4 regions of the Yersinia sp. SCPM-O-B-9106 (C-191) genome follow, and region 1 is predicted to be linked to each of the others. Evidence: predicted binding sites of a transcription regulator. Region 1 holds the regulator's gene; each other region holds the start of a gene.

Region 1 (7,997 bases):
GGTTAGTGATGAACAAATTCAGATTGAACGCGTTAGCGGCAATAACCGCAACCTTTGGCTTGATGGGGTACGCGCATGCGGACACCACTAACCAACAGCTTGTGGATCAACTCAGCACGTTGAAAGTTAACTATAAAATACTAGATAACCGCGCTGCTGAAAATGGCGTGGATTGTGCCAAGTTGGGGGCTGACTGGGCATCATGTAATAAGGTCTTGATTACTTTGACCAACACCGGGGATGAGATCAAAGGCCAAGATTGGGCCATTTACTTCCACAGCATCCGTCGGATTCTGACTACCGATGACGACCAATTCAAAATTACTCACCTGACTGGCGACCTGCATAAAATTGAACCTACCGCTAAATTCACTGGCTTCCCCGCCAATCAGGCGGTTGAAATCCCGATCACCGGCGAATACTGGCAGTTATTTGCCACTGACTTTATGCCGCGTTGGTATGCCACTTCAGGTGATGCGAAACCAAAAGTCCTGAAAAGCACCGATACTGAGGATATTAATGAATATCTGACTCAGTTTACTGGCGATCAGTGGAAGCGCACTAAAGACGACAATAATGTGCTGATGACGCCGGAATCCCGTTTTGTTAAAAACGAAGCAGTGAAAAGGTTGGCAGCAGCTAACCTGCGCGGGCAGATTATCCCGACGCCGATGGAAGTGAAGATTCACAAACAAGATGCTGATTTGAGTCAAGGCGTTGCTCTTGACCTGAGCGCTTTACCAAAACCAGCCGCTGATGCTGCACAACAGCGTTTTGAGTTACTGGGTTTGAAGTCGGATTCTGCTGGCTTCCCGATTAAAACGCTGATTCAACCGTCTGCTTTTAAAGGTGATTTAGCCGTTTCTGGTGCCTATGAGCTGAAAATCGGCGAAAAAGGGGCGCAAGTCATAGGTTTTGACCCTGCTGGGGTGTTCTACGGTTTGCAATCGATTCTTTCTTTAGTGCCGGTTGACGGTAGCAAGAAGATTGCAACATTGGAGGCCAAAGATGCGCCGCGCTTTGAATATCGTGGTGTCTTCCTGGATGTCGGGCGTAACTTCAAAACCAAAGATGCGGTGCTGCGTTTACTCGATCAAATGGCCGCTTACAAGCTGAACAAATTCCATTTCCACCTCAGTGATGATGAAGGCTGGCGTATTGAGATCCCAGGTTTGCCAGAACTGACGGATGTCGGTAGCAAACGTTGCCACGATTTAACGGAAACCACCTGTTTATTGCCACAATTGGGTTCTGGCCCGGATAGCAATAATCTGGGTTCCGGCCATTTTACCCGCGCTGATTACATCGATATTCTCACATACGCTAAAGCGCGTCAGATTGATGTCATTCCTGAAATTGATATGCCAGCCCATGCTCGTGCGGCCGTGGTATCAATGGAAGCCCGCTACAACAATTTGATGAAGCAGGGCAAAGAAAAAGAAGCCAACGAATTCCGTCTGGTTGACCCGACTGATGATTCTCAAACGACCTCGGTTCAACTGTATGAGCGCAAAAGTTATCTCAACCCATGTCTGGATTCTTCTAAGCGCTTTGTCGACAAAGTGATCGGCGAAATGGCTCAGATGCATAAAGAAGCCGGTATGCCGCTAAACACTTGGCATTTTGGCGGCGATGAGGCCAAGAACATCCGTCTGGGGGCCGGGTTCCAGGACAAAAATAGCCCGATTGAGCCGGGCAAAGGCATCATTGATAAGAGTGTTGAAGATAAGCCGTGGGCCAAATCACAGGTTTGTCAGGACATGGTCAAGCAAGGAAAAATTCAGGATGTTGAGCATCTTTCCAGCCACTTCGCCATTGAAGTCAGCAAGCTGGTGAATGCCCACGGCATCGAAAAAATGCAAGCCTGGCAAGATGGCCTTAAAGATGCCAAAGATTCGAAAGATTTTGCGACCAAACGTGTGGGCGTTAACTTCTGGGATACCCTCTATTGGGGCGGGGCCGATTCAGTCAATGATTGGGCCAATAAAGGCTATGAAGTGGTCGCGTCCAACCCAGATTATGTCTATTTCGACATGCCGTATGAAGTTAACCCAAATGAACGCGGTTATTACTGGGCAACTCGCTTCAACGACGAAGCCAAAGTCTTTAGTTTCGCGCCGGATAACATGCCGCAAAATGCTGAAACCTCGGTCGACCGCGACGGTAATCACTTCAGCGCCAAGAGTGATAAACCTTGGCCGGGTGTGCACGGTATTTCAGGCCAATCATGGAATGAAACTGTTCGGACTGACGAACAGATGGAATACATGATTTTTCCGCGGGTATTACCACTGGCCGAACGTGCCTGGCATCGTGCGCCATGGGAGCAAGATTATAAAGCGGGCCGCGAGTACAAAGGTGGCGAAACCCATATGGTCGATACTAAGGCGTTGAACTCAGATTGGCAGCGTTTTGCCAATATTATGGGACAACGTGAATTGGCGAAACTGGATAAAGCCGGTGTTGCTTACCGCTTACCGGTTCCGGGGGCGCGTGTCGTTACAGGGGAGTTGGAAGCTAACATTTCCTTGCCGGGGCTGATTATCGAGTATTCCACTGATGGCGGTAAGCAATGGCAGAAATATGATGTCAAAGCCCAACCTAAAGTCAGCGGTGACGTGTTGATTCGCTCGACAAGTCCGGATGGTAAACGTAGTAGCCGTGCGGAGCCGGTTAAAGTCTGATTATTGCTGTCAAAGTGCTGTGTCTGATGTTAACTCCTGTTTGCCAGGCTTTTATACCCGTTATACTTCAAGCTGCATGTGCGTTGGCTGTCTTTGTTCGCCCCAGTCACTGACTTGTGTCAGCTCCTAGGGATTCGCTCAATTGCCGCCTTCCTGCAACTCGAATTATTTAGGGTATAGGTAAACAACATTATGTGAAGTTGAGTTGATGGTTTTTTCCCCGGCGAGTCCGGGGTTTTTTTTGTTTCAAATTCATGTGAATGGCCATTAAATGAGTAATGAAAAAATGAATTTGTCACGAAGAGAGGGATGCAGGAGATCAGTAACAAAAATGACCACCTGACTCCCAACTGAAATAACTTGTGGGAAAGGCGGCCATCTTGCGAATTGCTTATTTCAGCATTATGTGAAAATCTTTATATGATCAATGAGATAAAACCATATTATTTTGGATCGTGCGCAGACTCGTCTTCACGGCAATTGCCAGTGGCACAGTGGCCATAGAGATACAGGCTATGATTGGTCAGCTTGATGCCATGCTTTTCAGCAATATCACGTTGCTGTTTTTCAATCTCTTCATTGCTAAATTCAATCACTTTGCCGCAATCCAAGCAAATCAGATGATCGTGATGATGCTGTTGCGTCAATTCAAAGACTGATTTACCGCCTTCGAAATTGTGGCGGGTCACAATACCAGCATCATCAAACTGGTTCAGTACGCGGTAAACCGTCGCCAGACCAATTTCTTCACCGATATCGATCAGCTTTTTATAAAGATCTTCCGCGCTGACGTGATGGTTAACCGGATCTTGTAACACTTCCAGAATCTTAAGCCGGGGCAGCGTTACTTTAAGGCCTGCATTTTTTAAGGCTTTGTTGTTGTCAGTCATGCGGATTCAGTCCTATTACTATCGATTCAAATTAAGGCCGTTCAGCCTATGACATCCGTGGCGCAATATTCTCAATTGCGTCTCATTATAGAACTGCTAGCCCCAAATGAAAACCGTGGTTGTTAACAAAGATATAATTGCACACTTTGCCCCATTAATCATGCAATGTATTGATGGGTGGGATTGTTGCATCATTTAAGTATATGGTTGCTGGGTGTAACGTTACAAATTTGTAGCGGTTTATTTTCATTTTGCACGGATGAATATGCGGATCTGTGGGCGGCTTAACAAGTCTATTCGTCATCCTTCAAGCTGCATGTGCGTTGGCTGCTCTCGTTACTCGGCCAGTCAATGATTCGGGCCTCACTCACTTGCCGCTTTCCTGCAACTCGAATTATTTAGGGTATATAGCGAGAGGCGTTAGAGGTAACGGAAACGCGGTTTGATGTTTAACATCACCCTCGCGTTTCCGACACGGCAAGTTAACCGGTAATTTCAGCGAGATTCAGTTCTTCACTGATCTGTTTTACCCAAGCGCTAACACGTTCATTCGTCAATTCTGGCTGGCGATCTTCATCAATAGCTAAACCGACAAAGTGATCATCATCCGCCAAGCCTTTGGAGGCTTCGAAGTGGTAGCCTGCGGTTGGCCAGTGGCCGACAATAGCAGCACCGCGTGGTTCGATGATATCGCGCACAGTCCCCATCGCATCACAGAAATATTCTGCGTAATCTTCTTGGTCGCCGCAACCGAACAACGCGACCAGCTTGCCGTTGAAATCGATCTCTTCCAGTGTCGGGAAGAAATCATCCCAATCACACTGGGCTTCACCGTAATACCAGGTTGGGATACCGATCAGCAGAATATCGAAGCTTTCTAAATCTTCTTTGCTGCTTTTGGCAATGTCATGAACCTCAGCAACATCTTTGCCCAGTTGCTTTTGGATCATCTTGGCAATGTTTTCGGTATTGCCAGTATCGCTGCCAAAGAAAATGCCTACAGTTGCCATATAACTTAATACCCTTAAATTCAAATAGTTATGCAAATTACTGAGCGCTCTGCCCAATAATATAACACATGTATAGGGCCATATAATGCCAGAAAATCTCGCCAGGCCGATATCAAGTTTATGCGATATAAAATTTTTGTGAGTCGCTCAACCTTATAACGTCATTGCCGATAACCTTCATGTAACCGAAAGGTTGCAATTTGCGGTGCCAGGGGGGAAACCGTCAAATGAAAATTTGCCGGGAAAGGAGTTGTCGTTAGCTGTATGGAACGTCCTTTATTGCTTTTCGGTCATCAAATAACACCAGGATTTTAACGGTAAGTATCCGATATATAAGGGGAACTAACATGCAGTTTTTAAGAAATATTACCATCAGAGCCGCACTACTTTGGGTGCTTGGGGCTTTTTGCCTGCTATGGGGCGGAGTATCGGGTTATACATTGTTATCACTGAATCAACTAACACAATCCACTAATGCCAGCAGTGTGTTGGTTGAAAATATGAATTTGGTCAATCAGGGGACGGATCAATATTTTCGGATGGTTACACGCCTGGCCCGTTCAGTAGATTATCGACAGGGCGGTAATATTGCGGATGCCGATAAAGAACTCAAATCATCCAATGTTGCACTTGAGAATCTGAAAAAAAAGTTGGCGCAGTTTAAAGCCATCGACCATGCACAAATTGACCCCGCATTGGTGAATGGGGTGATTGATGGGTGGAGCGGATTAATTGATCAGGGTGTGACGCCGCTGTATCAGGCGGCAATGGATAACAATAGCGCGGTCTATGAGGACTTAGCCAAAAAAACAGTGCCAGCGCTAAGTCGCCAATATGGATCTGTTGCGGAGGATTTTAATCATGCCGCCTCTAAAGCCATCGGTGTGGCTAAAGAGCAATTTGCTCGTCTGACCAAAATCAGTAGCATGATATTAATCTCTGCTTTGGTGGCGGGATTAGTGATTTTGCTAGTAACGGATCGCTACCTGGTCATCAACATGGTGCGCCCGCTGGATAATATTCGCGCACATTTTCGGGTGATTGCTTCAGGCCAGCTTGGGCAGCCCATCGCGGATTTTGGTCGTAACTGTGTCGGGCAATTGTTTCCACTGCTACGTGATGTGCAGGCCAGTTTAGCTAACACGGTAAAAGCTATCCGCAGCAGCACGGATGGGATTTATCACGGGGCGGCAGAAATTTCTGCCGGTAATACGGATTTATCATCGCGCACTGAGCAGCAGGCGGCGGCGTTGGAAGAGACAGCCGCGAGTATGGAGCAGTTGACGGCAACGGTAAAACACAATGCAGATAATGCACATCACGCCAGTCAACTGGCGGCAAATGCTTCTATCACCGCCAAAAAAGGGGGGGCGCTGGTGGCCGATGTGGTGCATACCATGGATGATATCTCCGCTAGTTCACGCAAAATAGCCGAAATTACCACGGTAATTAACAGTATTGCTTTCCAGACCAATATTCTGGCACTAAATGCCGCCGTTGAAGCGGCCAGAGCCGGAGAGCAAGGTCGGGGGTTCGCCGTGGTCGCCAGTGAAGTCCGCAATCTTGCTCAGCGCAGTGCACAGGCGGCGAAAGAGATTGATAGCTTAATAACCGAATCAGTAAGCCGTGTTAGCAGCGGTTCGGCATTGGTAGAAAGTGCCGGGATAACTATGGATGAAATTGTTCGTTCCATCACCAATGTCACCGATTTAATGGGCGAGATAGCCTCGGCGTCTGATGAGCAAAGTAAAGGCATCACTCAGGTCGGGCAGGCGGTGGCGGAGATGGACAGTGTGACTCAGCAAAATGCTGCGCTGGTGCAGCAAGCTTCCCGAGCGGCGGCTTCGCTGGAGGAACAGGCGGCTCAGTTAAACCAAGCGGTAGCCGTGTTTAAATTGCGGTCAGATGATGAGCGAGCCAAACCGGTAACCAAACCTCGGGCTACGGTTTTAGCGGCGACGCCGACGAGTAAGGTGGATAACAACACAAACTGGGAAACTTTCTAGCTCTATTTTTCAAAGACTGTTTTTCAAAAACGACTGTAAGGATATTGGCGTGGCGTAATCACTTACGCCACGCCGTCGTGATAACCGATGGGGGTAAAACCAATGGGGGTAAAACCAATGGGGTTGAAACCAATGGGGGCTAAAACCGACAGGATTAAAACCCTTTTTGTGAGTGTTCTAATTGAGCCAGTAACATCTGTTCAATCAGTTCACTACGGCTGATGTTACGCTGCTCAGCAAGGCTATTGAGAGCATCGACGGCATCGGCATTAATCTTCAGTTCCACGCGTCGTAAGCCACGTACTTTATCGCGCCGTAGTTGATTTCGCTTATTAATTCTAAGCTGTTCATCACGGGATAATGGGTTTGTTTTCGGGCGCCCCGGACGGCGTTCATCTGCGAACAGATCCAGCGTCGTGCGATCCGTTTGTTCTTTTGCCATAGGTAGCGGTACTACAAGGGATTTACATCAGAAATTTCTGATGATTCGGTTTACACGTTTCAGGCCGATACCTTCATTAGTTGACATCGCTCATAACCCTGCAATGTCAACTAATTTCAGTATGAACTAACAGCCTGAATTTGCATTTGCCACCAAACTCCGCAGCAAATTTATAGCGCGCCATAATACCCTAGCCAACCGAGCAACGACAATGCTTTACTGTGATTAGATTGGTCTAATTCATTCTTTTTTGCACAATTTTTCCACAGGAAATACATTTCTTTTCCCCAGGGTATGATTTTTAATCAACATCCATTGCGCGCGGTTCATTTTTTGTTCAGCACTATTTTTCGCCGCGGCTGTTTTCAGTGATAAAACAGCTTTAATCTATAAATCGGTGAATTGCGCGTAACACAGAATCCGGTTTTTCCGCATGAACCCAGTGGCCGGTTCCGGCAACGACATGAGCTCGGGCTTGCGGAAACTGGCGCGCAATCTCATCGCGATAACTGTCTTGAATATAGGGCGACAGTTCACCGCGAATAAACAAAATAGGGTGTGAGCTAGGGGGGATCGGCTGCCAGCCAACAATATTTTCGTATTGATCCCACAATGCGGGCACGTTAAACCGCCATTCTCCATTGTGGAATGATTTCAATAAGAACTGAATAACGCCGTCTTCTTTTATGAATTCGCGCATCAACTGAGCGGCTTCCTGGCGTTGCGTCACCCCTGCGGCACTGACCGCATTAAGGGCGGCGAAAATGGTTTCATGGCGGCGCACTTGATAATTGATCGGCGCGATATCTATCGCGACCAGTTTTTCAATGCGCTCGGGTGCGATTGGCGTCATGGCCATTGCCACTTTACCGCCCATGGAATGGCCGATAATAATCGCTTTTTCTATCCTGAGGTTATCCATCAACTCCAGCACATCCTGCGCCATGCAAGGGTAATTCACTGTG
Region 2 (7,997 bases), 1.2 Mb from region 1:
ATGAAGGTGTGCTGCAACTGGCGCTGAATCCCGATCCCCAGTTTGACGAGCCGCCTCGCGAGAGTCAGGGCGAACAGATTATTATCAATCACCTGGATCTGCGCCTGAATAATGCGCCGGCAGACAGCTGGCGCAAAGCGGTGGTCAACTGGACTTGGCGCATTAAGGTGCTGATGCATCTTGAAACCGAGTTGATGAGCACCTTGCGTGAACGGGCCGAAGACGAAGCTATCAATGTATTCGCCCGTAACATGCAAGATTTGCTGATGGCGGCCCCAGCAGGGATGCGCGCCACTATGGGCCTCGATCCGGGCCTGCGCACCGGGGTAAAAGTGGCGGTAGTTGATGCTACCGGCAAGCTGGTTGCCTTCGATACCATTTATCCTCATACCGGGCAGGCGGCAAAAGCCGCCGCTGTAGTGGCCGCCCTGTGCATCAAACATCAGGTTGAATTGGTAGCGATTGGTAACGGCACCGCATCACGGGAAACCGAGCGCTTCTTTACTGAGCTGCAACAGCAGTATCCGGCGGTGACGGCGCAGAAAGTCATTGTCAGTGAAGCCGGGGCGTCAGTTTATTCAGCCTCGGAGCTGGCGGCACTGGAATTCCCAGATCTGGATGTTTCCATCCGTGGCGCGGTCTCTATTGCCCGCCGCTTGCAAGACCCGTTAGCGGAACTGGTGAAAATCGACCCGAAATCCATCGGGGTCGGCCAATATCAGCATGATGTCAGCCAAAGCCAATTGGCGAAAAAACTGGATGCGGTGGTAGAAGACTGTGTAAACGCCGTGGGAGTCGATTTGAACACCGCGTCCGTGCCATTGCTGACCCGAGTCGCCGGTTTGACCCGCATGATGGCGCAAAATATTGTGAACTGGCGTGATGAGAATGGCCGCTTCCATAACCGCGAGCAATTGCTGAAAGTCAGCCGCTTAGGGCCAAAAGCCTTTGAACAGTGCGCCGGTTTCTTGCGTATCAACCACGGAAATAACCCGCTGGATGCCTCAACAGTGCATCCGGAGGCCTATCCGATTGTCGAGCGTATTTTGGCCGCCACCGAGCAAGCTTTGCAGGATTTGATGGGCAATGCCACGGCCTTGCGTAATCTCAATGCCCGCGATTTCACCACCGAGAAATTTGGTGTGCCGACGGTCACCGATATCTTACGCGAGCTAGAAAAACCGGGCCGAGATCCCCGCCCTGAGTTTAAAACGGCGACCTTTGCCGAGGGCGTGGAAACACTGAATGACCTGACGCCGGGTATGATCCTCGAAGGCTCAGTGACTAACGTGACTAACTTTGGTGCGTTTGTCGATATCGGCGTTCATCAGGATGGTCTGGTGCATATTTCCTCACTGGCAGATAAATTTGTCGATGACCCGCATAAGGTGGTGAAAGCCGGCGATATCGTCAAAGTTAAAGTCATGGAAGTGGATTTGCAGCGCAAACGTATTGCTCTGACGATGCGCCTTGATGAGCAACCGGGTGAAAGCGGTTCACGCCGGGGTAATGGCGGTGAAAACCGTGCCAATGCCAATAATTCCAGTAATAACAGCCGACCACGGAATAATAATGAATCCAATAGCCGCCCAGCAGCCAAAGGGCGCGCAGACAGCAATTCTGGCAGCAACAACAGCGCCATGAGTGACGCGTTGGCTGCGGCGTTTAAAAAGCGCTGATATCGGAGCTGAGGGCCACATTTGTGACCCTCAGCTTGCTTTATTCACTTTCTGCATGGCATTTGTCAGTTAAAACTCATCCCTAACGGGTTATTGACCCTCTACGCTCATATTTTTTTCTTCTATAAGATTGCTGGGTTATCTTCTAAATTAATTAGCACGCAATTCTTTTATCCAGTGTTAAATCGAGTATCACCCTGGCTGATTTAACATCATAGTTAACATGCGGTTTAATTTGGTCCGCTATGGCTGTTAATTTATAAATAATTACCATAGCATTCTAATAGTTAATTAGAATGCGAATGTTATTTGATTCAAATCATAGTGAAATGATTATGTTAATAATCGGTATTTATCATTATGGATAACGGTTTATAGAAACATTCAGTTAACTGATTTAACTCATTGTTCGCATTTGCGATTGTGCTAATTTGATGGTAAAACAAGCGCAAATAAAAATCAGACTCATTAATTATAAAAATGAGATCGTAATGAATATTTACTTTTGAGTATTTAGCCTGAGTTGAATATGAAAACGATTCTTACTATTATTACTTTAATTATTACGTCTTACAGACTCTAAATAATTTGAGTTGCAGGAAGGTAGCCAATGCACATGCAGCTTGAAGTATGGCGAGTAGGGTGGAATCACTCTGAATACTGGTACATCAATAACGATAATTAATTACCTACATTTCAAGAGGCTCTTATGCATTTGATCCCACAACGTTCCTACAAAATTGTTGGTTTCTCACCTGAAATTAGCCCCGCTTACCGGCAGAAATTGTTGTCTCTGGGTATGCTACCCGGCTCTTCATTTAATGTTGTTCGCCTTGCGCCCTTAGGTGACCCTATTCAGATAGAAACTCGTCGGGTCAGTCTGGTGCTCCGTAAAAAAGACTTAGATTTGCTGACACTCGACCTGCAACCCTAAGATTTCAGGTCAATTCTTTATTTTTCAGGTCAACTTCTTGTTTTTCAGGTCAACTTCTTATTCTGGTTGCGGGGTGATGCAAGATAATCGCCTTGCGCAAGCTGACTTTCATTTATTGATTATCACGTTGGATTATGAAAACACTCACCATTGGCCTAATTGGCAACCCCAATGCGGGTAAAACTACCCTTTTCAACCAGTTAACTGGCGCTCGCCAGCGAGTTGGTAACTGGGCCGGGGTCACTGTCGAGCGCAAAGAGGGCCACTTCAACACCGCGCAACACCAAGTGACTTTGGTTGATCTGCCGGGAACCTACTCACTAACGACCATTTCAGAGCAAACCTCGCTGGATGAGCAAATTGCCTGCCACTATATTTTGAGCGGCGAAGCGGACCTGCTGATTAACGTGGTGGATGCCGCCAATCTGGAGCGCAATCTCTACCTGACACTGCAACTGCTGGAGCTAGGCATCCCCTGTATCGTGGCTCTGAATATGCTGGATATCGCCAAAAGCCAGCACATTGATATTGATATTGAAGCCCTTTCTCAGCAATTGGGCTGCCCAGTTATCACGCTGATCTCGACTCGAGGGCGCGGTATCAATGAATTAAAAACGAGCATTGATGAGTTTCAGCCCGTCACTTTTAAAGCTTTGATTAACTACCCGCCGGTGCTACTGCATGAAGTGGAGAAGCTGGTGCAGGAAATGCCGCCCTCCTTGCCGGTTCAACAACGTCGCTGGTTGTCCCTGCAAATCTTGGAGGGGGATATTTACAGCTTGGCGCGTGCGGGTATAACTGCGCCACGCCTTGAGCTGGCACGTGAAAACCTACGGAAAAATCAGCACGAAGACCCAGAACTGGTGATCGCCGATGCCCGCTATCAGAGCATTGCCCGTATCTGCGATATCGTCGGCAACTCACAGCAAGCCGAACCCAACCGCCTGACACAAGCACTCGACAAAGTGATCCTGAACCGCTGGTTGGGCGTGCCTATCTTCTTGTTTGTCATGTATTTAATGTTCGTCTTGGCCATTAATATCGGCGGGGCGCTACAACCGATATTTGATATCGGCTCTGCGGCCATTTTTATTCAAGGGATACAATGGGTTGGCTATACACTGCATTTCCCGCAGTGGCTAACTATCTTCCTGGCCCAAGGGGTCGGGGGCGGGATAAACACCGTGCTGCCGCTGGTGCCACAAATTGGCATGATGTATTTGTTCCTCTCCTTTTTGGAAGATTCTGGCTATATGGCCCGTGCCGCGTTTGTTATGGACCGGCTGATGCAGGCGCTGGGGTTACCGGGTAAATCTTTTGTGCCGTTGATTGTTGGTTTTGGCTGCAATGTACCCTCGATTATGGGCGCACGCACCTTGGATGCTCAACGCGAGCGATTGATAACTATCATGATGGCGCCGTTTATGTCCTGTGGCGCGCGGCTAGCTATATTTGCAGTATTTGCCGCCGCATTCTTCGGCCAGGACGGGGCCAGTATCGTCTTTTCTCTCTATTTACTGGGGATTGCCGTCGCCATTCTCACCGGATTGGTTTTGAAATACACCATCATGCGCGGTGAAGCATCACCCTTTGTGATGGAATTGCCGGTTTATCATGTGCCGCATCTCAAAAGTCTGTTATTACAAACCTGGCAACGGTTGAAAGGATTTGTCCTGCGCGCCGGGAAAGTCATTGTTATCGCGAGTATTTTTATTGGCGGTTTGAACAGTTTTTCTTTCAGCGGCAAAGCCGTCGACAGTATTAATGACTCGGCGCTGGCTTCTGTCAGTAAAGTATTAACGCCATTACTGTCGCCAATGGGGATTCATGAGGATAACTGGCAAGCGACTGTGGGCTTAGTCACCGGGGCCATGGCCAAAGAAGTCGTGGTGGGGACATTGAATACCCTTTACACCGCCGAACAAATTAAAAATGAACCTTTTGATGCTGAAAGCTTTAATTTATGGGGTGAATTGGCCGGAGCGGTTGATACCACCTGGCAGGGGTTAAAAGATACTTTTAGCCTCAGTGTGTTATCCAACCCTATTGAAGCCAGTAAAGGTGACGGCGAAATGGCGGCCGGTTCGATGGGGATGATGAGTAGCAAGTTCGGCTCCAGTATTTCAGCCTACAGCTACCTGATTTTCGTCTTACTGTATGTGCCTTGTGTCTCCGTGATGGGGGCGATTGCGCGGGAAACCAGCCGCGGCTGGATGACTTTCTCAATACTGTGGGGGCTGAATGTTGCTTACTCACTGGCCACTTTGTTCTATCAAGCGGCCACTTTCCGGGATCACCCACAACAGAGTTTTAGCATTATCGCATTGGTTATTATTATTAATGTTTTAATCTTGTTGGGTTTGCGCCGGGCGCGCAGCCGGGTCACCGTGAGATTACAAAACAATACGCCCACCAGCAAGTGTTGCCAGCGCTCTGGCAATGACTGTCATTGATGAGGAGAAACTATGGCAAGCCTGGTGCAATTGCGCGATGCAATCGCCCTTAGCGGCAACACTGATGCCAAGCAGTTAAGCCACCAATTGGCGCTGCCTTTACCTCTGGTTGAGGCAATGCTGGAAAAGTTGACCGCAATGGGCAAGATTGAACGTATTGAGCAAGATAATAGCGGGTGCCTCAGCGGCAATTGCAAGCGTTGCCCTGAGGGAAAAAATCAATGTAACACAGTGATTTATCACTTGAAAAATTAACAGCGCGCCAAATGAGATGCCCACTTGGGCATCTCTGCTAACATTATTTATAGACTTCTGCATCGGCCGCAAACTTCCCTTTCTCGCGCTCGGCAATAATCAGGTAATACTTACCGCCTTTCTCGTCTGCCAATTTTGACAGTTCATGCTTCACGTCCATTGGCGATGTTGCTTCACCCGAAGTCGAGATTGTGCCAATTTTTTCGTAATTTTTAGCTTCTTCTTTAGTAATTTCTTTAGCCGCCATCGCGCCAAAAGAAACCCCTGTCACCACCAGAGCTACCGCCAGATTTTTCAATAAATTCATACCGAATACCTCGCAAATGAATGATTAATGCTTATAAGTATTGTACTAATGCACTAACAATTATTAATTAAATTTAATATTTAGCCATTAAATCGACGATTAAATTTTATTTAGCCGCTCTTTTCAACCGGCTCTTATCGCCAGCCATGGTGCTTCGAAAGCCCAAAAAATAGAATGTCAGCGGCTATTCTGTTGCGCGAAATCGATAATTAGTTTTGAAAATTCATCGGGATGAGAAACAAATGGCGCATGGGCACATCCTTTCATCACCACCGACTGCGTGTGCGGCCATTTGCTATCTAACAATGAGGCGACATTGCGCGGCACCAGCCCATCCAGATAACCATAAATTCGCAAAAAAGGCAGAAAGCAGCCGGCTAACGCTTCGCGCAAATCCGCCGTGCGCAGGATATCTAACCCACCGGTCAAGACACTCACTTCCGGCATTTGGTGTTGCAATACAACCGCTTTCAACAAACGGGCATCCTGGCGTGCGCTTTCCGTCCCCAAAGTTTGCAGTGCCAAAAAACGTTCAACGGTGCGCTGGAAATCCTCACTGAGTTGTTGTTGGAAACCCGCCAAAACCTCTGGGCGGATACCCGGCCACTCATCATGAGCCGCAAAACACGGGGAAGAAGCCACCGTGATAAGCCCACTGACCCGCTCGGGGTGCTGTAAAGCTATCTGGCTAGCAACCAACCCGCCCATTGACCAACCCAGCCATATAGCTTGCTTAGGGGCTTGTTGTAAGACTATTTCAGCCATTTCAGACAGTGACATCGCACCAAATTCATTGCTGCGGCCATAGCCGGGGAGATCGACTAAATGCAGGCGAAAATGCGGCGCGAGTCGGTCAATTATGCAATGCCATACTCCTGCATTCAGCCCCCATCCGTGCAGTAACACAAGATCGCGATCGCCTTCACCGCAGACGTTCCAATAAAGTTGTTTCATACGTTAGTATCCTGTCGCCTTAACCTGTATAGCAAGGAAGATATACATGCTAACAATCATCAGCCAATGTTGGCTATGCCAGCAACCGCTGTATCACCCAAAGCACGGTATTTGTTGCTACTGCCGCCGCCACTTACCCCCATTACCGCCTTGTTGCCCTTACTGCGGCTTACCTTGCAGCAATACAGCTTTGCCTTGTGGCCGGTGTCTTCAGCAACCACGGCCCTGGATGCGCATGATATTTGTCAGCGATTATATTCCCCCATTGAATGGGTTGATAAAAAAGCTAAAATTTAGCGGGGCGACCTCACTGGCACCGGTATTGGCTCGATTATTCTTACTGCGCTGGCTCGATGTTTGGCGTCACGGTAACGTCATCAAACCGGACAGAATTATCAGTGTACCGCTGCACCGCTGGCGTTGTTGGCGGCGCGGGTATAATCAAACAGATTTATTAGCGCGCCCATTGGCTCGCTGGCTGGGTTGCGACTACAGCAATACCACCTTACGCCGCATTCGAGCGACGCCCCCTCAGCAGCAATTAAAAGCCACCGCACGGCGGAAAAATATGCAGGGAATATTTCGCTGTATGGAGCCTATTCGCGGCCAACATATTGCTCTGCTGGATGATGTTGTGACAACAGGCAGTACACTGAATGAGATTGCCAAGTTACTATGGGCTCAGGAGATCGCCTCATTGCAGGTCTGGTGTCTCTGCCGAACCTTGTAGTCACCCTAACAATGGGCGTATTATAACCGACAAGAATAGTCAACTATTGAGCAGATGCCATGATCACAATAACAGACGCAGCACAATCTCATTTTGCCAAACTGTTGGCAAATCAAGAAGAAGGCACCCAAATCCGCGTATTTGTTATCAACCCCGGTACGCCAACCGCCGAGTGCGGTGTGTCTTACTGCCCACCGGATGCCGTTGAAGCAACAGATACCGTACTGAAATTTGAGCAGTTATCAGCTTATATTGATGAGTTGAGCAAACCTTATCTGGAAGACGCTGAAATCGATTTCGTCACTGACCAGTTAGGTTCTCAACTGACACTCAAAGCCCCTAACGCAAAAATGCGTAAAGTGGATGACAATGCTCCGCTGATGGAGCGGGTTGAGTATGTGCTGCAATCACAAATTAACCCGCAATTAGCCGGTCACGGTGGTCGTGTCACCTTGATGGAAATCACGCCAGACGCATTGGCTATCCTGCAATTCGGTGGCGGTTGTAACGGCTGTTCCATGGTCGATGTGACCTTGAAAGAAGGCATCGAAAAAGAGTTATTACAGAAATTCCCAGAATTGAAGGGTGTGAGAGATTTGACCGAGCATCAGCGCGGCGAGCATTCTTACTACTAATTATCCTGCGTCTTTGGCGCTACAGCGGTGTTAGCGGCACTCACTCACCC
Region 3 (7,997 bases), 940 kb from region 1:
ACGCGGGGAAAATGGCTTGAAAATCATTATGATGTGTGAAATCCCATCTAATGCTTTATTAGCTGATCAGTTCCTTGAATATTTCGATGGTTTCTCCATCGGTTCCAATGATATGACTCAGTTAACTCTGGGGCTGGATAGGGACTCGGGTGTGGTGTCTGAATTGTTTGATGAGCGGAATGAGGCGGTAAAAGCCCTGTTATCCATGGCGATTCAGGCGGCTAAGCGGCAGGGTAAATATGTCGGAATTTGCGGGCAGGGGCCGTCAGACCATGAAGACTTTGCGTTATGGTTGATGGAGCAAGGAATCGACAGCTTGTCCCTTAACCCAGATACCGTGGTGCAAACTTGGTTAAGTCTGGCCCAAGCCACTCATCATTGATAAACCGGCGCATTGATCAATACCCGTAAAGAGTATTTTCATTATCCGCAGCGATGGCTGCGGATTTGAATGTTATTTGTAGTTTTACGTTAGAAATAAATAGCAAAAAAAAAGCCTGTCTTAGGTGACAGGCAAAGACTACACACAGCAATACGTGTATTCGATTACAGATATTTAAATATGTCATTATGAAATGATTTATTTAAATATCTCAGGGGAAGCATTGAGAATATTAAATAAATTCCGAGAGTTAGTCATTAAGAAATATCTGAATAAAATTAATTAAACATATATTTATTATAAAAGTAATTTCGTCTTGTTATTAATAACAACATTATTTAATGAATTTATTTGACCATCTTTTTTTAATCAAAAATAGAATTCGTTGTGAGGAATATAAATATGGATATTAAAGGCCTCATTGTTTATTAATAATAGCGTAAATTGCTGGGCAATAGGGGTTAGGCAGCATAACTGCCAAACCCCATGATATCCGTCATACTTCAAATTGCATATGCGTTAGCCGCTTTTCTGCAACGCGCATTATTTAGAGTATAAATTTCAACGCTCAAAGCTCTTCTAAATGTTTGGCGACTTCGTTAATGCTCTCTTCGGGTTCTGGTGCTTCACTGACCCAAGCCGACGTCAATCGGTAAGAAATAGCTAATACTACCGGGCCGATAAACAACCCAATCATGCCGAATGACAGCAAGCCGCCAATAACGCCAGACAGAATTAATATCATCGGCATATCAGCTTCCATGCGGATCAGATAAGGCCGTAAGACGTTATCCATGGTCCCGACAATACAGCTCCACACCAGTAAGATGGTGCCCCAGGTCGAATCACCCGTCCAGTATAGCCAAATGACGGCGGGGATCATGATGAGCAGTGGCCCAAGTTGCGCGACGCAACAAATAAACATTAAGACGGTGAACAGCGTCGCGTATTGAATCCCGGCAATGGCGAGACCAATCCCGCCCAACACGGCTTGCACCAGTGCAGTGACCACAACACCTAACGCGACAGCGCGAATGGCTTTCGCCGCCAGCACGACTACGGCATCACCGCGTTTATCTGCCGCCCGCACTGCAAAATGGCGAATGCCTAAGCCCACTTGTTCCCCGTGGAAATAGAGCAAAATACTGAACAGCACCATCAGCGCCAGATGAATCAAGAAGTAGCCGATATGAGCGGCTTGTGCGACCAACCAGGTTGCGGCGGCACCGACATAAGGCTGAACTTTGGCGATAAGGACATTCCCGCCACCGGCAATCAATGTATGCCAGCCGCTATACAGCTTGTTACCCACCATAGGGACTGATTTTAACCAGGTGACATCGGGCATTTTTAAATTGGATGGGCTAGATGCCCACTGGATAAGCGGGCCACTGTTTTCCACCAGGCTACTGACCAGTAATGCAATCGGGATAACAAACAGTAAAATCAACAGGATGGTCATAATAATCGCAGCCAACCAGCGTTTGCCCCAAAGTAGATTTTGCAGCCGGATCAGCAGCGGCCAGGTGGCAATAACCACCATGCCAGCCCAGGCAAAGCCCATAATAAAGGGCTGTACCACCCAAAAACTGGCGATAATCATTATCATAATGAATATCACCCCAAACATCAGTCTGGGTAAATCGAAACGACGTAGCTGCGGGTAACTCATCAGTGGGTTCTCACTTCACAATTCATGGCAAGATGGCCATCATACCGTTTTTGGGTACCCATTAGATTTTGCACTAATGAGGGTTCTGCACCAATTTCATTCAGTCTCAGCTGTAATCATGGTGTATTTCCCCCGTTTTTAACAGACCACTTGAGTTTTACTACTGTATTTTTATCAAAAAAGTGGCGAAGTGCTTGGCGTAATATAAATCTGATGGCAGAAAAAGTGTCAAAGTAACGCGCTTTTACTGCGCTATGGCTATTATTTGCGCAATATAAAATTTTGATACTGAATAGTTTATGACGGTATTTGACCTTGGCTGATAGTCATCACTTTCGCATCATTCTGAATTGATATAAATCGTTCGACAAAGGTGATTGCGAACAGATAATCTTCCAGTGGAATAATCCTTAAAACAATGACACATATAGATAGGGTCGCACTAATGATCCCACAGATTTCTCAAGCACCGGGTGTTATTCCGTTGGTGCTGGATTTTTTGGATGCTTTGAAGCAACACGGATTCACCGGCGATACTGCCACTCATTATGCCGATCGCCTGACCATGGCGACGGACAACAGTATTTATCAATTACTGCCTGATGCCGTTATATTCCCGCGCTCGACTGCGGATGTGGCACTGATTGCCCGCCTGGCGGGGCAGGATAATTTCAAATCGTTGGTCTTCGCCCCACGCGGTGGCGGAACGGGCACCAATGGCCAGGCATTGAACACCGGTATTGTGGTGGATATGTCGCGCCATATGAACCGCATTCTGGAGATAAATGTCGAGCAAGGTTGGGTGCGGGTTGAAGCGGGCGTGATTAAAGACCAGCTTAATCAATATCTGCGGCCGTTCGGCTATTTCTTCTCACCAGAATTATCTACCAGCAATCGCGCCACTTTGGGCGGAATGATTAACACCGACGCCTCTGGTCAGGGTTCATTGGTTTATGGCAAAACGTCTGACCATGTGCTGGGTTTGCGCGCCATTTTACTGGGTGGTGAGATGCTGGACACCCGCGCGATGCCGACGTCGCTGGCAGAAACGATTGCGCAGGAAGATTCCGTCACTGGCCGTATTTACCATACAGTGTTGAATCGCTGCCGTGACCAACGTGCGCTGATTCTGGAAAAATTCCCTAAATTAAACCGCTTCCTGACCGGCTATGATTTACGTCATGTGTTTAGTGATGACCTACAAACGTTTGATTTAACGCGGATTCTAACCGGCTCTGAAGGCACTCTGGCCTTTATTGCCGAAGCAACGCTGGACATTACACCTTTGCCAAAAGTTCGCCGTTTGGTGAATGTGAAATATGACTCTTTTGATTCCGCGCTGCGCAATGCCCCGGTTATGGTGGAAGCCAAAGCGCTGTCAGTGGAAACCGTGGACTCCAAAGTCCTCAATCTGGCGAAAGAGGATATTGTCTGGCACTCGGTTAAAGAATTGATTACTGATGTCCCTGATAAAGAGATGCTGGGGCTGAATATTGTTGAGTTCGCTGGTGATGATAAGCCGCTGATTGACAAGCAAATGGAGTCACTTTGCCAGCGTTTGGATGATTTGATGGCGGCCCATGAAGGCGGGGTGATTGGCTACCAGATTTGCAGTGAATTAGCCGGGATTGAACGTATTTATGGCATGCGCAAAAAAGCGGTGGGGCTGCTCGGCAACAGTAAAGGGCAAGCCAAACCAATCCCATTCGCCGAAGACACCTGTGTACCACCACAACATTTAGCCGATTATATTGTTGAATTCCGTCAGTTGTTGGATAGCCACAACCTGACTTACGGCATGTTTGGCCATGTGGATGCTGGCGTATTGCATGTTCGTCCGGCACTGGATATGTGCGATCCGCGACAAGAAATGCTGATGAAGCAGATTTCAGATCAAGTGGTGCAACTGACAGCGCGCTATGGTGGCTTGTTGTGGGGGGAGCATGGTAAGGGCTTCCGCGCAGAGTACAGCCCAGAGTTCTTTGGTGAGGTGCTTTATCATGAATTGCGGCAGATAAAATCAGTATTTGACCCCGATAACCGCCTGAATCCGGGGAAAATTTGTTCTCCATTGGCCAGTGACGCGCCGATGATGAAAGTGGACACCCCCGACAAACGCGGCACTCTGGACCGGCGCATCCCACTGGCGGTCAGAACCTCATTCCGTGGCGCGATGGAGTGCAATGGTAATGGGCTTTGCTTTAACTTTGATGTCCGCAGCCCCATGTGTCCGTCAATGAAAATAACCGGTGACCGGATTCATTCGCCGAAAGGGCGGGCAACGCTGGTGCGGGAATGGCTACGGCTGTTATCCGAGCAAGGGGTTGACCCAGTAGCTCTGGAGCAAGGGCTGGCAACCCAGCGGCCCAGCTTGCGCGGGTTGATTGAAAAAACGCGCAATACCTGGCATGCCAGCAAGGGTGACTATGATTTCTCTCATGAGGTTAAAGAGGCGATGTCGGGCTGTCTGGCGTGTAAAGCTTGCTCGACACAATGCCCGATAAAGATTGATGTACCGGGCTTCCGCTCCCGCTTCCTACAGTTGTATCACACCCGCTATCACCGGCCATTGCGTGATTATGTCGTCGCGGGTGTGGAAGATTATGCCCCGCTGATGGCGAAAGCGCCGAAAGTGTTTAACTTCTTCCTCAAGCAACCTTGGGTGGGTGCATTAAGCCGCAAAAGCATCGGCATGGTGGATTTACCGCTATTGTCCAGCCCAAGCTTAAAGCAGTCATTGTCCGGGCATTACGCCAGCACCATGACGCTGGAACAGCTTGAGAAGTTGTCCGCAGCTGAGCGCAGCCAACATGTTTTGATCGTGCAAGACCCGTTTACCAGTTATTACGATGCGCAGGTTGTTGCTGATTTTGTTCGGCTGGTGGAGAAACTCGGTTTCAATCCGGTGTTATTGCCATTCTCGCCGAATGGTAAAGCGCAGCATATCAAAGGATTCCTGCAACGTTTTGCCAAAACAGCCCGGAAAACAGCTGATTTTCTTAATCGCATTGCGCTATTGGGTATGCCAATGGTGGGGGTTGACCCGGCCTTGGTGCTTTGTTATCGCGATGAATATAAAGAGATTTTGGGTGATTCCCGTGGTGAGTTTAGTGTGCAGTTAGTTCATGAGTGGCTACAGGTGGCGTTGACGGAGCAACCCGAGCAGCCAATCAGCGGCGAACCTTGGTATCTGTTCGGCCATTGCACTGAAACCACGGCGCTACCAGCCAGCAGTCAGCATTGGGCCTCGATATTCTCCCGTTATGGTGCCAAGCTGGAAAACGTCAGTGTCGGTTGTTGCGGCATGGCGGGAACCTATGGTCATGAAGCAAAAAATATCGATAATTCATTAGGTATTTATGCATTATCCTGGCAGCAGGCTTTACAAAAACTGCCGGGTAAACGTTGTTTAGCCACCGGTTATTCTTGTCGCAGTCAGGTTAAACGCATTGAAGGCAATGGCTTGCGGCACCCATTGCAGGCGCTGCTAGAGTTGGTTTAATATCTACAGACCATTAACATTTGTGCAACTTCAAGTAGGAAGGGGAAAGGATGCTTTGGAAACGCAAAACGACGCTAGCTGAACTGAACAAAATTGGCGCTGATTGTATGGTCGCCCACTTGGGTATTGAAATAACCCGGCTGGGCGATGACGAATTGGAAGCGACGATGCCGGTAGACCATCGGACAACTCAACCTTTTGGGCTGCTGCACGGCGGGGCGTCAGTGGTGTTGGCGGAGTCGTTGGGGTCGATGGCGGGGTATTTGTGTACCACTGACGGGCAACAAGTCGTGGGGTTGGAAATCAATGCCAATCATCTAAAAGCGGCCCGGTCTGGGAAAGTGCGCGGCTGTTGTCGTGCTATTCATGTTGGCCGCAGCCATCAGGTTTGGCAAATTGAAGTTTTTGATGAACAAAACAACCTGTGTTGTACCTCCCGTTTGACTACTGCCGTGCTATCCCCCACATAATATACTCGTCATACTTCAAGCTGCATATGCGTTGGCCGCTTTCGTTCACCCCAGTCACTTACTTGTGTAAGTTCCTGGGGACTCGCTCAATTGCCGCCTTCCTGCAACCCGAATTATTTAGAGTATACTCCCTCGAAATGCATACCTATATGTGGCTCTGTGCCAGAGTACATCCATTTTCATTCCCCCTGAGAGAGTTTTCAGCTAAAGTTAATGGAGAAATAGGTATTTTTTATGAATGTTTAAAAATTCAGGGATTAACCCGATTAGCCTCTGAAATAACAAGGGATTTGAACATCGCTGTGATAATTATTGTTTTATTTCATGGCGATAAAAGAGCACTTGTTTATCCAGACTTCTTTGGCCATCGCAGCATGCTTGTTCGTTGCCGCCTCATTTGAGGTCTAAACGGTACTTTTCTTAATATCCCTGCAAAACAAACGGTTGAAGTGATAATTATTATCACTACCATTGTCAATAAGCTGTGTTGATTTCCCCATAATCAGCCAGCTCATTATTAACCTGAAAAGTGAGAATCTCACCGGTATTAAGGTAGGGCATATGCAACAGGAATCCGTCGGGACATTTTCACTCGATGATAATGTTTGGCAAGGCGTTACAATCACTGACAGCGCAGCGGCGCAAATCACCCGACTCATGCAACAGGACCCTGAAGTCAAAGGGTTACAGCTTGGGGTGAAGCAATCCGGTTGTGCCGGATTTGCGTATGTGATGGATATGACCAAGGAGCCGGCCAGTGACGCGCTAGTGTTTGAACAGGGCGGCGCCAGACTTTACGTGCCACTGAAAGCGATGCCTTTTATTGATGGCACCGTGGTGGATTACGTCCGCGAAGGGCTGAATCAGATTTTTAAATTTAATAATCCTAAAGCTCAGCATTCCTGCGGGTGTGGCGAGAGTTTTGGCGTTTGAGCGATGTAAACGAAATGACACGAAGCAATGTAGAAGTTCCAGATGAAGTGCAGGCTTGGGTCAGCGATGGTCGCTACAAAGAAGGTTTTTTTACACAGCTCGCGACTGATGAGCTGGCGAAAGGCCTCAGTGAGGATGTCATTCGCGCCATTTCTGCCAAGCGTAATGAGCCGGACTGGATGCTGGAGTTTCGCCTAGGAGCTTATCGAAGTTGGCTGGAAATGGAAGAACCGCACTGGCTGAAAGCACATTATAAAAGTCTGGATTATCAGGATTATAGCTATTACTCAGCGCCATCCTGTGGCAGCTGCGATGATAGCTGTGATTCGCAGCCCGGAGCGGTGCAGCAATCGTCTGCCGATAGCGCGGCCCCTCGCGATTTGTCTGAACAAGCAATGAATGAGTACCTCACCGCCGAGGTCGAGTCTGCATTTGCCCAGTTAGGGGTGCCGGTGCGGGAAGGCGCTGAAGTGGCGGTTGACGCCATTTTTGACTCGGTTTCGGTGGCAACCACTTATCGAGGGAAACTGGCCGAACAAGGCATTATTTTCTGCTCATTTGGTGAAGCTATTCAGGAGTACCCGGATTTAGTACGCAAGTATCTCGGCTCAGTGGTGCCAGCGAAAGATAACTTTTTTGCCGCGCTCAATGCCGCAGTGGCTTCTGACGGCACTTTTGTTTATGTGCCGAAAGGGGTGCGCTGCCCGATGGAGTTATCAACCTATTTCCGCATTAATGCTGCCAAAACCGGTCAATTTGAGCGCACCATTCTGATTGCTGACGAAGACAGTTATGTCAGTTATATCGAGGGGTGCTCCGCGCCCGTTCGTGATAGTTATCAGTTGCATGCGGCGGTGGTTGAAGTCATTTTGCATAAAAATGCCGAAGTGAAATATTCGACCGTACAGAACTGGTTTGCTGGGGCTGACAGCACCGGCGGTATTCTCAATTTTGTGACCAAACGGGCGTTGTGTGAAGGTGATGGCTCCAAAATGTCATGGACCCAATCTGAGACTGGCTCGGCGATTACCTGGAAAT
Region 4 (7,997 bases), 570 kb from region 1:
ACGTCACGATGGAAGGCAAAAAAGCCCCAGCAGAACCACAGCGCTATGATGCAGTTCTGGTCGCTATCGGTCGCGTACCTAACGGTAAGTTGCTGGATGCCGGTCAGGCAGGCGTTGAAGTTGACGAACGTGGCTTTATCCACGTAGATAAACAACTGCGTACCAACGTACCGCACATTTTTGCTATCGGTGACATCGTGGGTCAGCCAATGCTGGCACACAAAGGTGTTCACGAAGGCCATGTTGCTGCCGAAGTTATCTCCGGCATGAAACATTACTTCGATCCAAAAGTCATTCCATCTATTGCATACACTGAACCAGAAGTCGCATGGGTGGGTTTGACTGAGAAAGAAGCTAAAGAAAAAGGCATCAGCTACGAAACCTCCACCTTCCCGTGGGCGGCATCGGGCCGTGCTATTGCTTCTGATTGCGCAGACGGTATGACCAAACTGATTTTCGACAAAGAAACTCACCGCATCATTGGTGGCGCGATTGTCGGGACTAACGGTGGTGAACTGTTAGGTGAAATCGGTCTGGCCATTGAGATGGGTTGTGATGCTGAAGATATCGCTCTGACTATTCATGCTCACCCAACCTTGCATGAATCTGTTGGTCTGGCGGCAGAAATCTACGAAGGTAGCATTACTGACTTGCCGAACCCGAAAGCGAAAAAGAAATAATTTTTTGCTGACGAGGTATTTGCAGATATAAATGTTGAAACGGCTCCTTTATAGGGGCCGTTTTACATTACGAGACTGCAATATGAGTAGTGGATGGCTTATTAACTCCCTTTTTAATTAACCTGCATGGGTTGTTGTGGCGGTCTCTCGGCGATAGCAAACATTCTTACTTCTATTGTTTCTCCATCATCTTCTTCAATCACCTCAACAATATAAAAGCGGCTGCGGGGCAAAAATATGCGCTCTTCTTCTAACTCATTTAAAATTCTACTAATATTTGTACTGTTGGTACGGCCATGTTGATATTTAATAGTGTATCTAATGTTGGCATCATCACCTGATAAATCATTGCTATTAAAATCCATAATGACCTTTTCATTTGAAGTGGTACTAAAAAAAGCATCCACCTCAATTTTTTTTCCTGGTTTTATCTTGGCCAAAAATTCTGCTCGGTTTCTGATTTCTCCTCGGAATACCTGGCTGATAGTGCTATTTTCGTCTGTAGCAATGTGGCCCTGCTCTCTGGCCGCGATATTAATATCAGAGAATTTATCCAGAGTTCTATAAAATTCATTTATCTCTATTTCAACATCTGGTGTCACATCCCCGGTACGCATGGCTTTATTCATACCGACATAGCCAATCTCTTTATAATTTCTAAGTGCATAATATTCCCTGAAACTGACCTCATCATTTAAAGGTATTCTATTATAACTATTTATTTCCTCCTCAATATCTAACTGATTTCTGTCGAGGGTTTTCTTACTATAAATACTTTCAATTTCTTCTTTTACCATGTCAAAATTACTTTCATCGATTGATTCAACTCGGGTAATAATATGCAGTTCTGTTGCGGCTGCTGCACCAATTTCTTCGCCAAGCGCGATTTCTTCTTCTGTGAAGGGTAAGTCAGTATTGATGAGCCACGGTGAACTTGAGCCGCTGGACTCTGCACCTATAGGTTCGTCACCTAATGTAGGGGGCCGAGTATCACCTAATAAATAGCCTACTTTACCATTAACTCTTTCTAGCATTCCTGACGTTTTGGGTTTATGACTTCCTGTGAGTAATGGAATGTTTTCGCCACTACCTTGGATGCTGGGTGTTCTGGGGACTTTGGGCGGGGATATTTTTGCAGCAGTGAGTTTGACTCCGGGTACACGGAATTTAAAGCCTTTAGGTTGTGGTGTTGGCCCACCACTTAAAATGCCGAGACCAATTTCCAGAGCAACCTCTCCACCTGTCTTTAGCGGCGATTTTCCCTGGTCTTCGGGTACAGTTTTACAAGAGTGCCTGCTTTCCCATTGACAATGTCTGGCTTGATATTGGCTAAAGCTCTCTTTATTAGATTGGTATTTAGGCTCTACTAGGCGGGAGTGTACTATTTTAATGGAGATAACAGTATAAATAATTATTAATAAAGCGTGGTTTATTTTCATAAAAACTCCATATTAATATTAGTTATTGTAGCAAATTCCATTTTTTTAAATTTGGAATGCAGATAAATATTTAGCCAAAGTGAATGCTAAATCAAGATGAGAAATCTTATTGGCAATTTTATTTATATTTATGTTGTGACGATTAATAAAGATCGCTATTTTTTATATTAGTCGGAGTGAAATTTTATTGGCTGGAACAGTTAAAAAAACTGTCCAGTGCGTAACTGGCTGGGGGAAATATTAAATATCCGTCGCAATGCGGTAGCGAAATTTGCCGGGCTAGTATAACCCGCAACAGTGGCGGCTTGATCAATACTGATTCCTTCTTTCTGAATAGCCAACATGGCGCGTTTTAAACGGCAATGGCGCAAATATTCAAATACCGTAATGTTGTAGCTTTCACGAAAACGCCGCTGCAAAGTGCTTTGGCTCATGTTCACCAGACGAGCCAATTCACTCATTGAAAGATGGTCGGCTTCACCACTTTCCAGCCAGTCACGTACTTGTTGAATTCGGTTTTGCCCGCGCAAGGATATCTTATTAGGTTGCTGAACCTGCTGCTCGAGTGAGCTGAATGCTTCAATAATCAGGCTAATACATTGGGTTTCCCACTGCAATCGCTCCAGTGGTGTTGTGAAAGGTGGGGCACTTGCTATTTTCTGAGCAATCGCTTGGGCATGAATTGATGGCCGCCATAAATGAACCGCTAAATGCTGCTGAGTGAAGTTGTATAACGTATCCCAAGCACCAGACTGCGGCAATAAATCGCCATATAACCATTCCCGATCAAATGTGAGGGTCAGAGTGCGCTCATGGCTATTATTTTTGCCGTGGCGAGTAAATAGCGTGTTTTCAGTGAGTGAAATCAGTGACGCATCGCCTTTTTCCTGCAAATGCAGTTGCTGACCACCAAATGAAATATGTGCGCTGCCGCTGACCACAATCGCTAGCTTCAAAGCAGGTTTGAGCTGATTCTGCGTTTTGATATCGGAAAGGTTGGTCACATTCGCGGTATGCAAGATCAGATGTGGATTCAGTCGCAATACCTGAAAATCGCCATACAATATAGGGTCAGCGGGCGCTAACTTAGCGCCGCTCAGCTGATAGTCACTGGCCACCAGATTTGACTGTTGCACAATTTGGTCGCGATAAATCGGTTTCGCTGAGGGCGAAACATTGCGTAATTTGCTTTTCTTCACCGCTGACATGATGACCTCTACATTTTCACTGGCATTAACGTCGTGAACAAATTGACTTTATAACAAAGAGTTTTGCTGTTTACACAAACCTTTTTTCTGATTGCAAATGTAACAATTAGCGAGATGAATTGATAATGAAAATAATTATCAATCTTGTTCGTTTTTGTTGCCCCATGAATAGATTGGTAGAGACTTTCCTCTGCTGACATTCGCTGTGGGCTTTTGCATCGGGGAAAGTGTAATGAAAGTAAAATGGCAGCGGCGCTCTCTGACGACCTTAGCGAGCTTGATTGGTATCTGTATTTCGACTCCGCTTTGGGCGCAGACACAAGATACCACTCAGGCAGGGTCTGATACAGACACGACACAACAACAAAAAACAACCGCGGCAGAAAGCAAAGCGGTAACTGGCGATACCTTGGTGGTCACGGCTCAGCAACAAGTCCGCCAAGCGCTGGGCGCATCGACTATCACCGCAGAAGATATCCGCAAGCGCCCTCCGGCGAATGATTTGTCCGAAATTATCCGAACTATGCCCGGTGTTAACCTTTCCGGTAACTCTGCCAGCGGCCAGCGCGGGAACAACCGCCAGATCGATATTCGTGGCATGGGGCCTGAAAACACCCTGATCATGATTGATGGCATTCCGGTTTCGAGCCGCAATGCGGTGCGTTATGGTTGGCGTGGTGAGCGCGATACCCGTGGTGATACCAACTGGGTACCGGCGAATATGGTCGAGAAAATCGAAGTATTACGCGGCCCTGCCGCTGCGCGCTATGGCAATGGTGCCGCGGGTGGTGTGGTGAATATCATTACCAAACAGCCGGACAAAGAACTGCATGGTAGCTGGAATGCTTACATGAATATGCCGCAGCATAGCGAAGAAGGCGCGACTCGTCGCACCGACTTCAGCCTGTTGGGGCCATTAAGTGATACTGTCAATTTCCGCTTATACGGCGGATACAACAAAACTGATGCTGATGATTGGAATATTAACCAAGGCCATGAATCAGCCCGTACCGGAAATCAAGTAGGCACCTTGCCAGCCGGTCGTGAAGGGGTTCGTAATAAAGATATCAATGGGTTACTGAGTTGGGAGTTTGCTCAAGGCCAATCCCTGGCGTTCGAGGCGGGTTATAGCCGCCAGGGTAATATTTATGCCGGTGATACACAAAACACCAACAGCAATGCCATTGTGCGCAGCCTATATGGCGCAGAAACCAACGTAATGTATCGTGGTAATTTCTCACTGACACATCGCGGTTTTTGGGATAACGGCGTGAGCACCACCTCTTATGTCCAATATGAAAATACCCGCAACTCACGCATTAATGAGGGGCTGGCGGGCGGCACCGAGGGTATCTTCTCCAATAACAAATTCAGCACGATCAAATTGGACAACTATTTGGCCCATTCCGAGGTTAACCTGCCGTTTGAGTTAGGGGTTAATCAAGTGCTGACTGTCGGCGCGGAATGGAATGACCAGAAAATGAATGACCCGACCTCCAATACTCAGACCACGACTGAGGGCGGCAGTGTCAGTGGTTTGACGGGCGTCGGGCGAGATACGCGCACTTCAGCACAGATAGCCTCGGTATTTGTTGAAGACAATATCGAGTTGACGGAGACCACCATGCTCACCCCGGCGCTGCGTTTTGATCATCACAGCACTGCGGGAAGCAATTGGAGTCCGGGGATAAACCTGTCACAAGAACTGGGCGATTACTTCACCATGAAAATGGGGATTGCCCGCGCCTATAAAGCGCCAAATCTCTATCAAACCAACCCTAACTATCTATTATATAGCCGTGGTCAGGGTTGCTATGGTGCAGGGGGCAGTTGCTACCTGATGGGCAATGACGCGCTGTCAGCGGAAACCAGTGTCAACAAAGAGATAGGATTCGAGTTCCATAACGACGGTATCATTGCCGGTATAACTTACTTCCGTAATGATTATCGTAATAAGATTGAGCCGGGTATCGTCTCCCTCGGAACGGCCAATGGCGGCACCGGCGCTTACACTAATTCTGATATCTTCAAGTGGGAAAACGTACCGAAAGCGCTGGTTGAAGGGCTGGAAGGTAACTTGACCGTGCCATTCACCGACGCGGTGCAATGGAGCAGCAATCTGACCTACATGCTGGAATCGAAGAATAAAACCACCGGTGATTATTTATCAATCACGCCGAAATATACCTTGAACAGCTCACTGAGCTGGCAGGCAACAGATGATTTGTCCTTACTGTCGACAGTGACCTGGTATGGGCGTCAGAAGCCGAAGAAATATGACTATCAAGGTCTGCCGGTCACTGGCTCAGCGCGCAATGAAGTCAGCCCGTATGCTATCTTCGGCCTGAGTGGCAGCTATACATTGACTAAAAATGTCAGTGTCACCACTGGGATTGAAAACCTGTTCGATAAACGCCAGTTCCGCGCGGGTAATGCCCAAAGTGTGGCGGGGATCGCCGGGGCAGGGGCTGCCACTTACAATGAGTCAGGCCGGACATATTTTGTTAGCTTGAATACTCAGTTCTAAATGCCCTTCATACTTGGAGCATAGGATCTTTTGTTAAAGCAGAAACAGTCATTATCGGCTGTTTCTGCTTCATTTATCGCCACAATATCTTCCATTCGTTATTCCTCGTCCTAAAAATCCTACCGGCAGCACGAGATTCTCATTGCAAGATGGTGTCCATTCATTTAATAAGGTTATTATGCCGAGGTATTTTACGGATATTACCCTACTGCAAAGGGCTAACTGAGAGCCACTATCAATACGTCAGATGATTACACTGCGCTCAACGATTCAGCAAAAATTTAATGTTGCTTTTATGTGAACGAATTAACACTGAGTTCAAATACTGGTATGCTGGCTGAGCAAAACTGGGCATCTTACCTTACACCTACTGCATCATGATGATGGCTGGTGGCTACCGATAGCCCAGAAAATATATGATAATTAAAGCGAGGAGAGAGTCGTGCTAGAAGAATACCGTAAGCACGTAGCCGAGCGTGCTGCTGAGGGTATCGTCCCCAAGCCATTAGATGCGTCACAAATGGCCGCGCTGGTTGAATCATTAAAAAATCCGCCTGCGGGCGAAGAAGAATTCCTATTAGATCTGCTGATTAACCGCGTACCGCCCGGTGTTGATGAAGCAGCCTATGTTAAAGCCGGTTTTCTGGCGGCGATTGCCAAGGGCGAAGCCCACTCTCCCCTGATTAATGCCGAAAAAGCAATTGAACTGCTTGGTACCATGCAGGGCGGTTATAACATTCATCCGCTGATTGATGCGTTAGATAATGAAAAGCTGGCACCAATTGCGGGCAAGGCGTTATCTCATACCTTGCTGATGTTTGATAACTTCTACGATGTGGAAGAAAAAGCTAAAGCCGGCAACCCCCATGCCAAGAAAGTCATGCAATCCTGGGCTGATGCCGAATGGTATCTTTCCCGCCCAGCGCTGGCAGAAAAAATCACTGTAACCGTGTTTAAAGTGACCGGTGAAACTAACACCGATGACCTGTCTCCAGCTCAGGATGCTTGGTCTCGCCCTGATATTCCATTGCATGCTTTGGCGATGCTGAAAAATGCTCGCGAAGGTATTCATCCGGATCAACCGGGCAGTGTTGGCCCGATCAAACAGATTGAAGAACTGAACAAAAAAGGCTTCCCACTGGCCTATGTTGGCGATGTAGTCGGTACCGGTTCCTCCCGTAAATCTGCCACTAACTCCGTGCTGTGGTTTATGGGCGACGACATCCCTTACGTGCCAAACAAGCGCGGCGGCGGTGTGGTGCTGGGCAGCAAAATTGCGCCAATCTTCTTTAACACCATGGAAGATGCCGGCGCTTTACCTATCGAAGTGGATGTCAGCAACCTGAATATGGGCGATGTCATTGATATCTATCCATATCTGGGCGAAGTTCGCCTTCATGACACTGGTGAGATACTCGCCACTTTCGAGCTGAAAACTGAAGTGCTGCTGGACGAAGTCCGTGCTGGTGGGCGTATCCCGTTGATCGTCGGCCGTGGCTTGACCACCAAAGCCCGCGAATCTCTGGGCTTGCCGGTCAGTGAAGTCTTCCGCATTGCCAAGCCGGTTGCCAAAAGTAACAAAGGTTTCTCGCTGGCGCAGAAAATGGTTGGTCGCGCTTGCGGTGTTGCTGGTGTGCGCCCAGGTGAATACTGCGAACCTAAAATGACCTCGGTCGGTTCACAAGATACCACCGGCCCGATGACCCGTGATGAGCTGAAAGACTTAGCCTGTCTGGGTTTCTCGGCTGACTTAGTGATGCAGTCATTCTGTCATACGGCGGCGTATCCGAAGCCAGTTGACGTGACCACTCACCACACACTGCCTGACTTTATTATGAACCGTGGCGGTGTGTCGCTGCGCCCAGGTGATGGCATTATTCACTCATGGCTTAACCGCATGCTGCTGCCAGATACTGTCGGCACCGGCGGTGACTCACACACCCGTTTCCCTATCGGGATTTCTTTCCCGGCGGGTTCTGGTCTGGTGGCCTTTGCGGCAGCAACAGGCGTGATGCCATTAGACATGCCTGAATCTGTGCTGGTGCGCTTTAAAGGTAAAATGCAGCCGGGTATCACTCTGCGTGATCTGGTGCATGCAATTCCTTACTACGCTATTCAAGAAGACCTGCTGACCGTTGAAAAG

The links. The regulator Fur, encoded in region 1, represses iron uptake genes when iron is present. The targets are predictions, from matches to a motif close to ATAATAATGAGAACNACTATCAA.
Region 2: the regulator Fur is predicted to act here: its motif matches at 2,209-2,231, upstream of feoA (ferrous iron transporter A).
Region 3: the regulator Fur is predicted to act here: its motif matches at 6,476-6,498, upstream of sufA (Fe-S cluster assembly scaffold SufA).
Region 4: the regulator Fur is predicted to act here: its motif matches at 3,447-3,469, upstream of OP863_RS03670 (TonB-dependent siderophore receptor).

What each region holds. Positions count from the first base shown of each region.
Region 1 covers NZ_CP110791.1:1,399,300-1,407,296, forward strand. The annotation lists gene OP863_RS06430 (beta-N-acetylhexosaminidase) at 9-2,684, shown strand; gene fur (ferric iron uptake transcriptional regulator) at 3,128-3,574, opposite strand; gene fldA (flavodoxin FldA) at 4,057-4,584, opposite strand; gene OP863_RS06445 (methyl-accepting chemotaxis protein) at 4,932-6,590, shown strand; gene ybfE (LexA regulated protein) at 6,745-7,032, opposite strand; gene ybfF (esterase) at 7,415-7,997, opposite strand, start outside.
Region 2 covers NZ_CP110791.1:224,566-232,562, reverse strand. The annotation lists gene OP863_RS00880 (Tex family protein) at 1-1,679, shown strand, start outside; gene feoA (ferrous iron transporter A) at 2,389-2,613, shown strand; gene feoB (Fe(2+) transporter permease subunit FeoB) at 2,748-5,066, shown strand; gene OP863_RS00865 (FeoC-like transcriptional regulator) at 5,079-5,321, shown strand; gene OP863_RS00860 (YdgH/BhsA/McbA-like domain containing protein) at 5,365-5,628, opposite strand; gene bioH (pimeloyl-ACP methyl ester esterase BioH) at 5,806-6,582, opposite strand; gene gntX (DNA utilization protein GntX) at 6,629-7,312, shown strand; gene nfuA (Fe-S biogenesis protein NfuA) at 7,372-7,947, shown strand.
Region 3 covers NZ_CP110791.1:2,335,431-2,343,427, reverse strand. The annotation lists gene ppsA (phosphoenolpyruvate synthase) at 1-382, shown strand, start outside; RNA gene rprA (antisense sRNA RprA) at 486-594, opposite strand; gene ydiK (AI-2E family transporter YdiK) at 951-2,054, opposite strand; gene OP863_RS10740 (FAD-binding and (Fe-S)-binding domain-containing protein) at 2,500-5,556, shown strand; gene OP863_RS10735 (hotdog fold thioesterase) at 5,607-6,026, shown strand; gene sufA (Fe-S cluster assembly scaffold SufA) at 6,588-6,959, shown strand; gene sufB (Fe-S cluster assembly protein SufB) at 6,974-7,997, shown strand, end outside.
Region 4 covers NZ_CP110791.1:825,024-833,020, forward strand. The annotation lists gene lpdA (dihydrolipoyl dehydrogenase) at 1-680, shown strand, start outside; gene OP863_RS03660 (hypothetical protein) at 794-2,119, opposite strand; gene OP863_RS03665 (helix-turn-helix transcriptional regulator) at 2,320-3,327, opposite strand; gene OP863_RS03670 (TonB-dependent siderophore receptor) at 3,560-5,854, shown strand; gene acnB (bifunctional aconitate hydratase 2/2-methylisocitrate dehydratase) at 6,297-7,997, shown strand, end outside.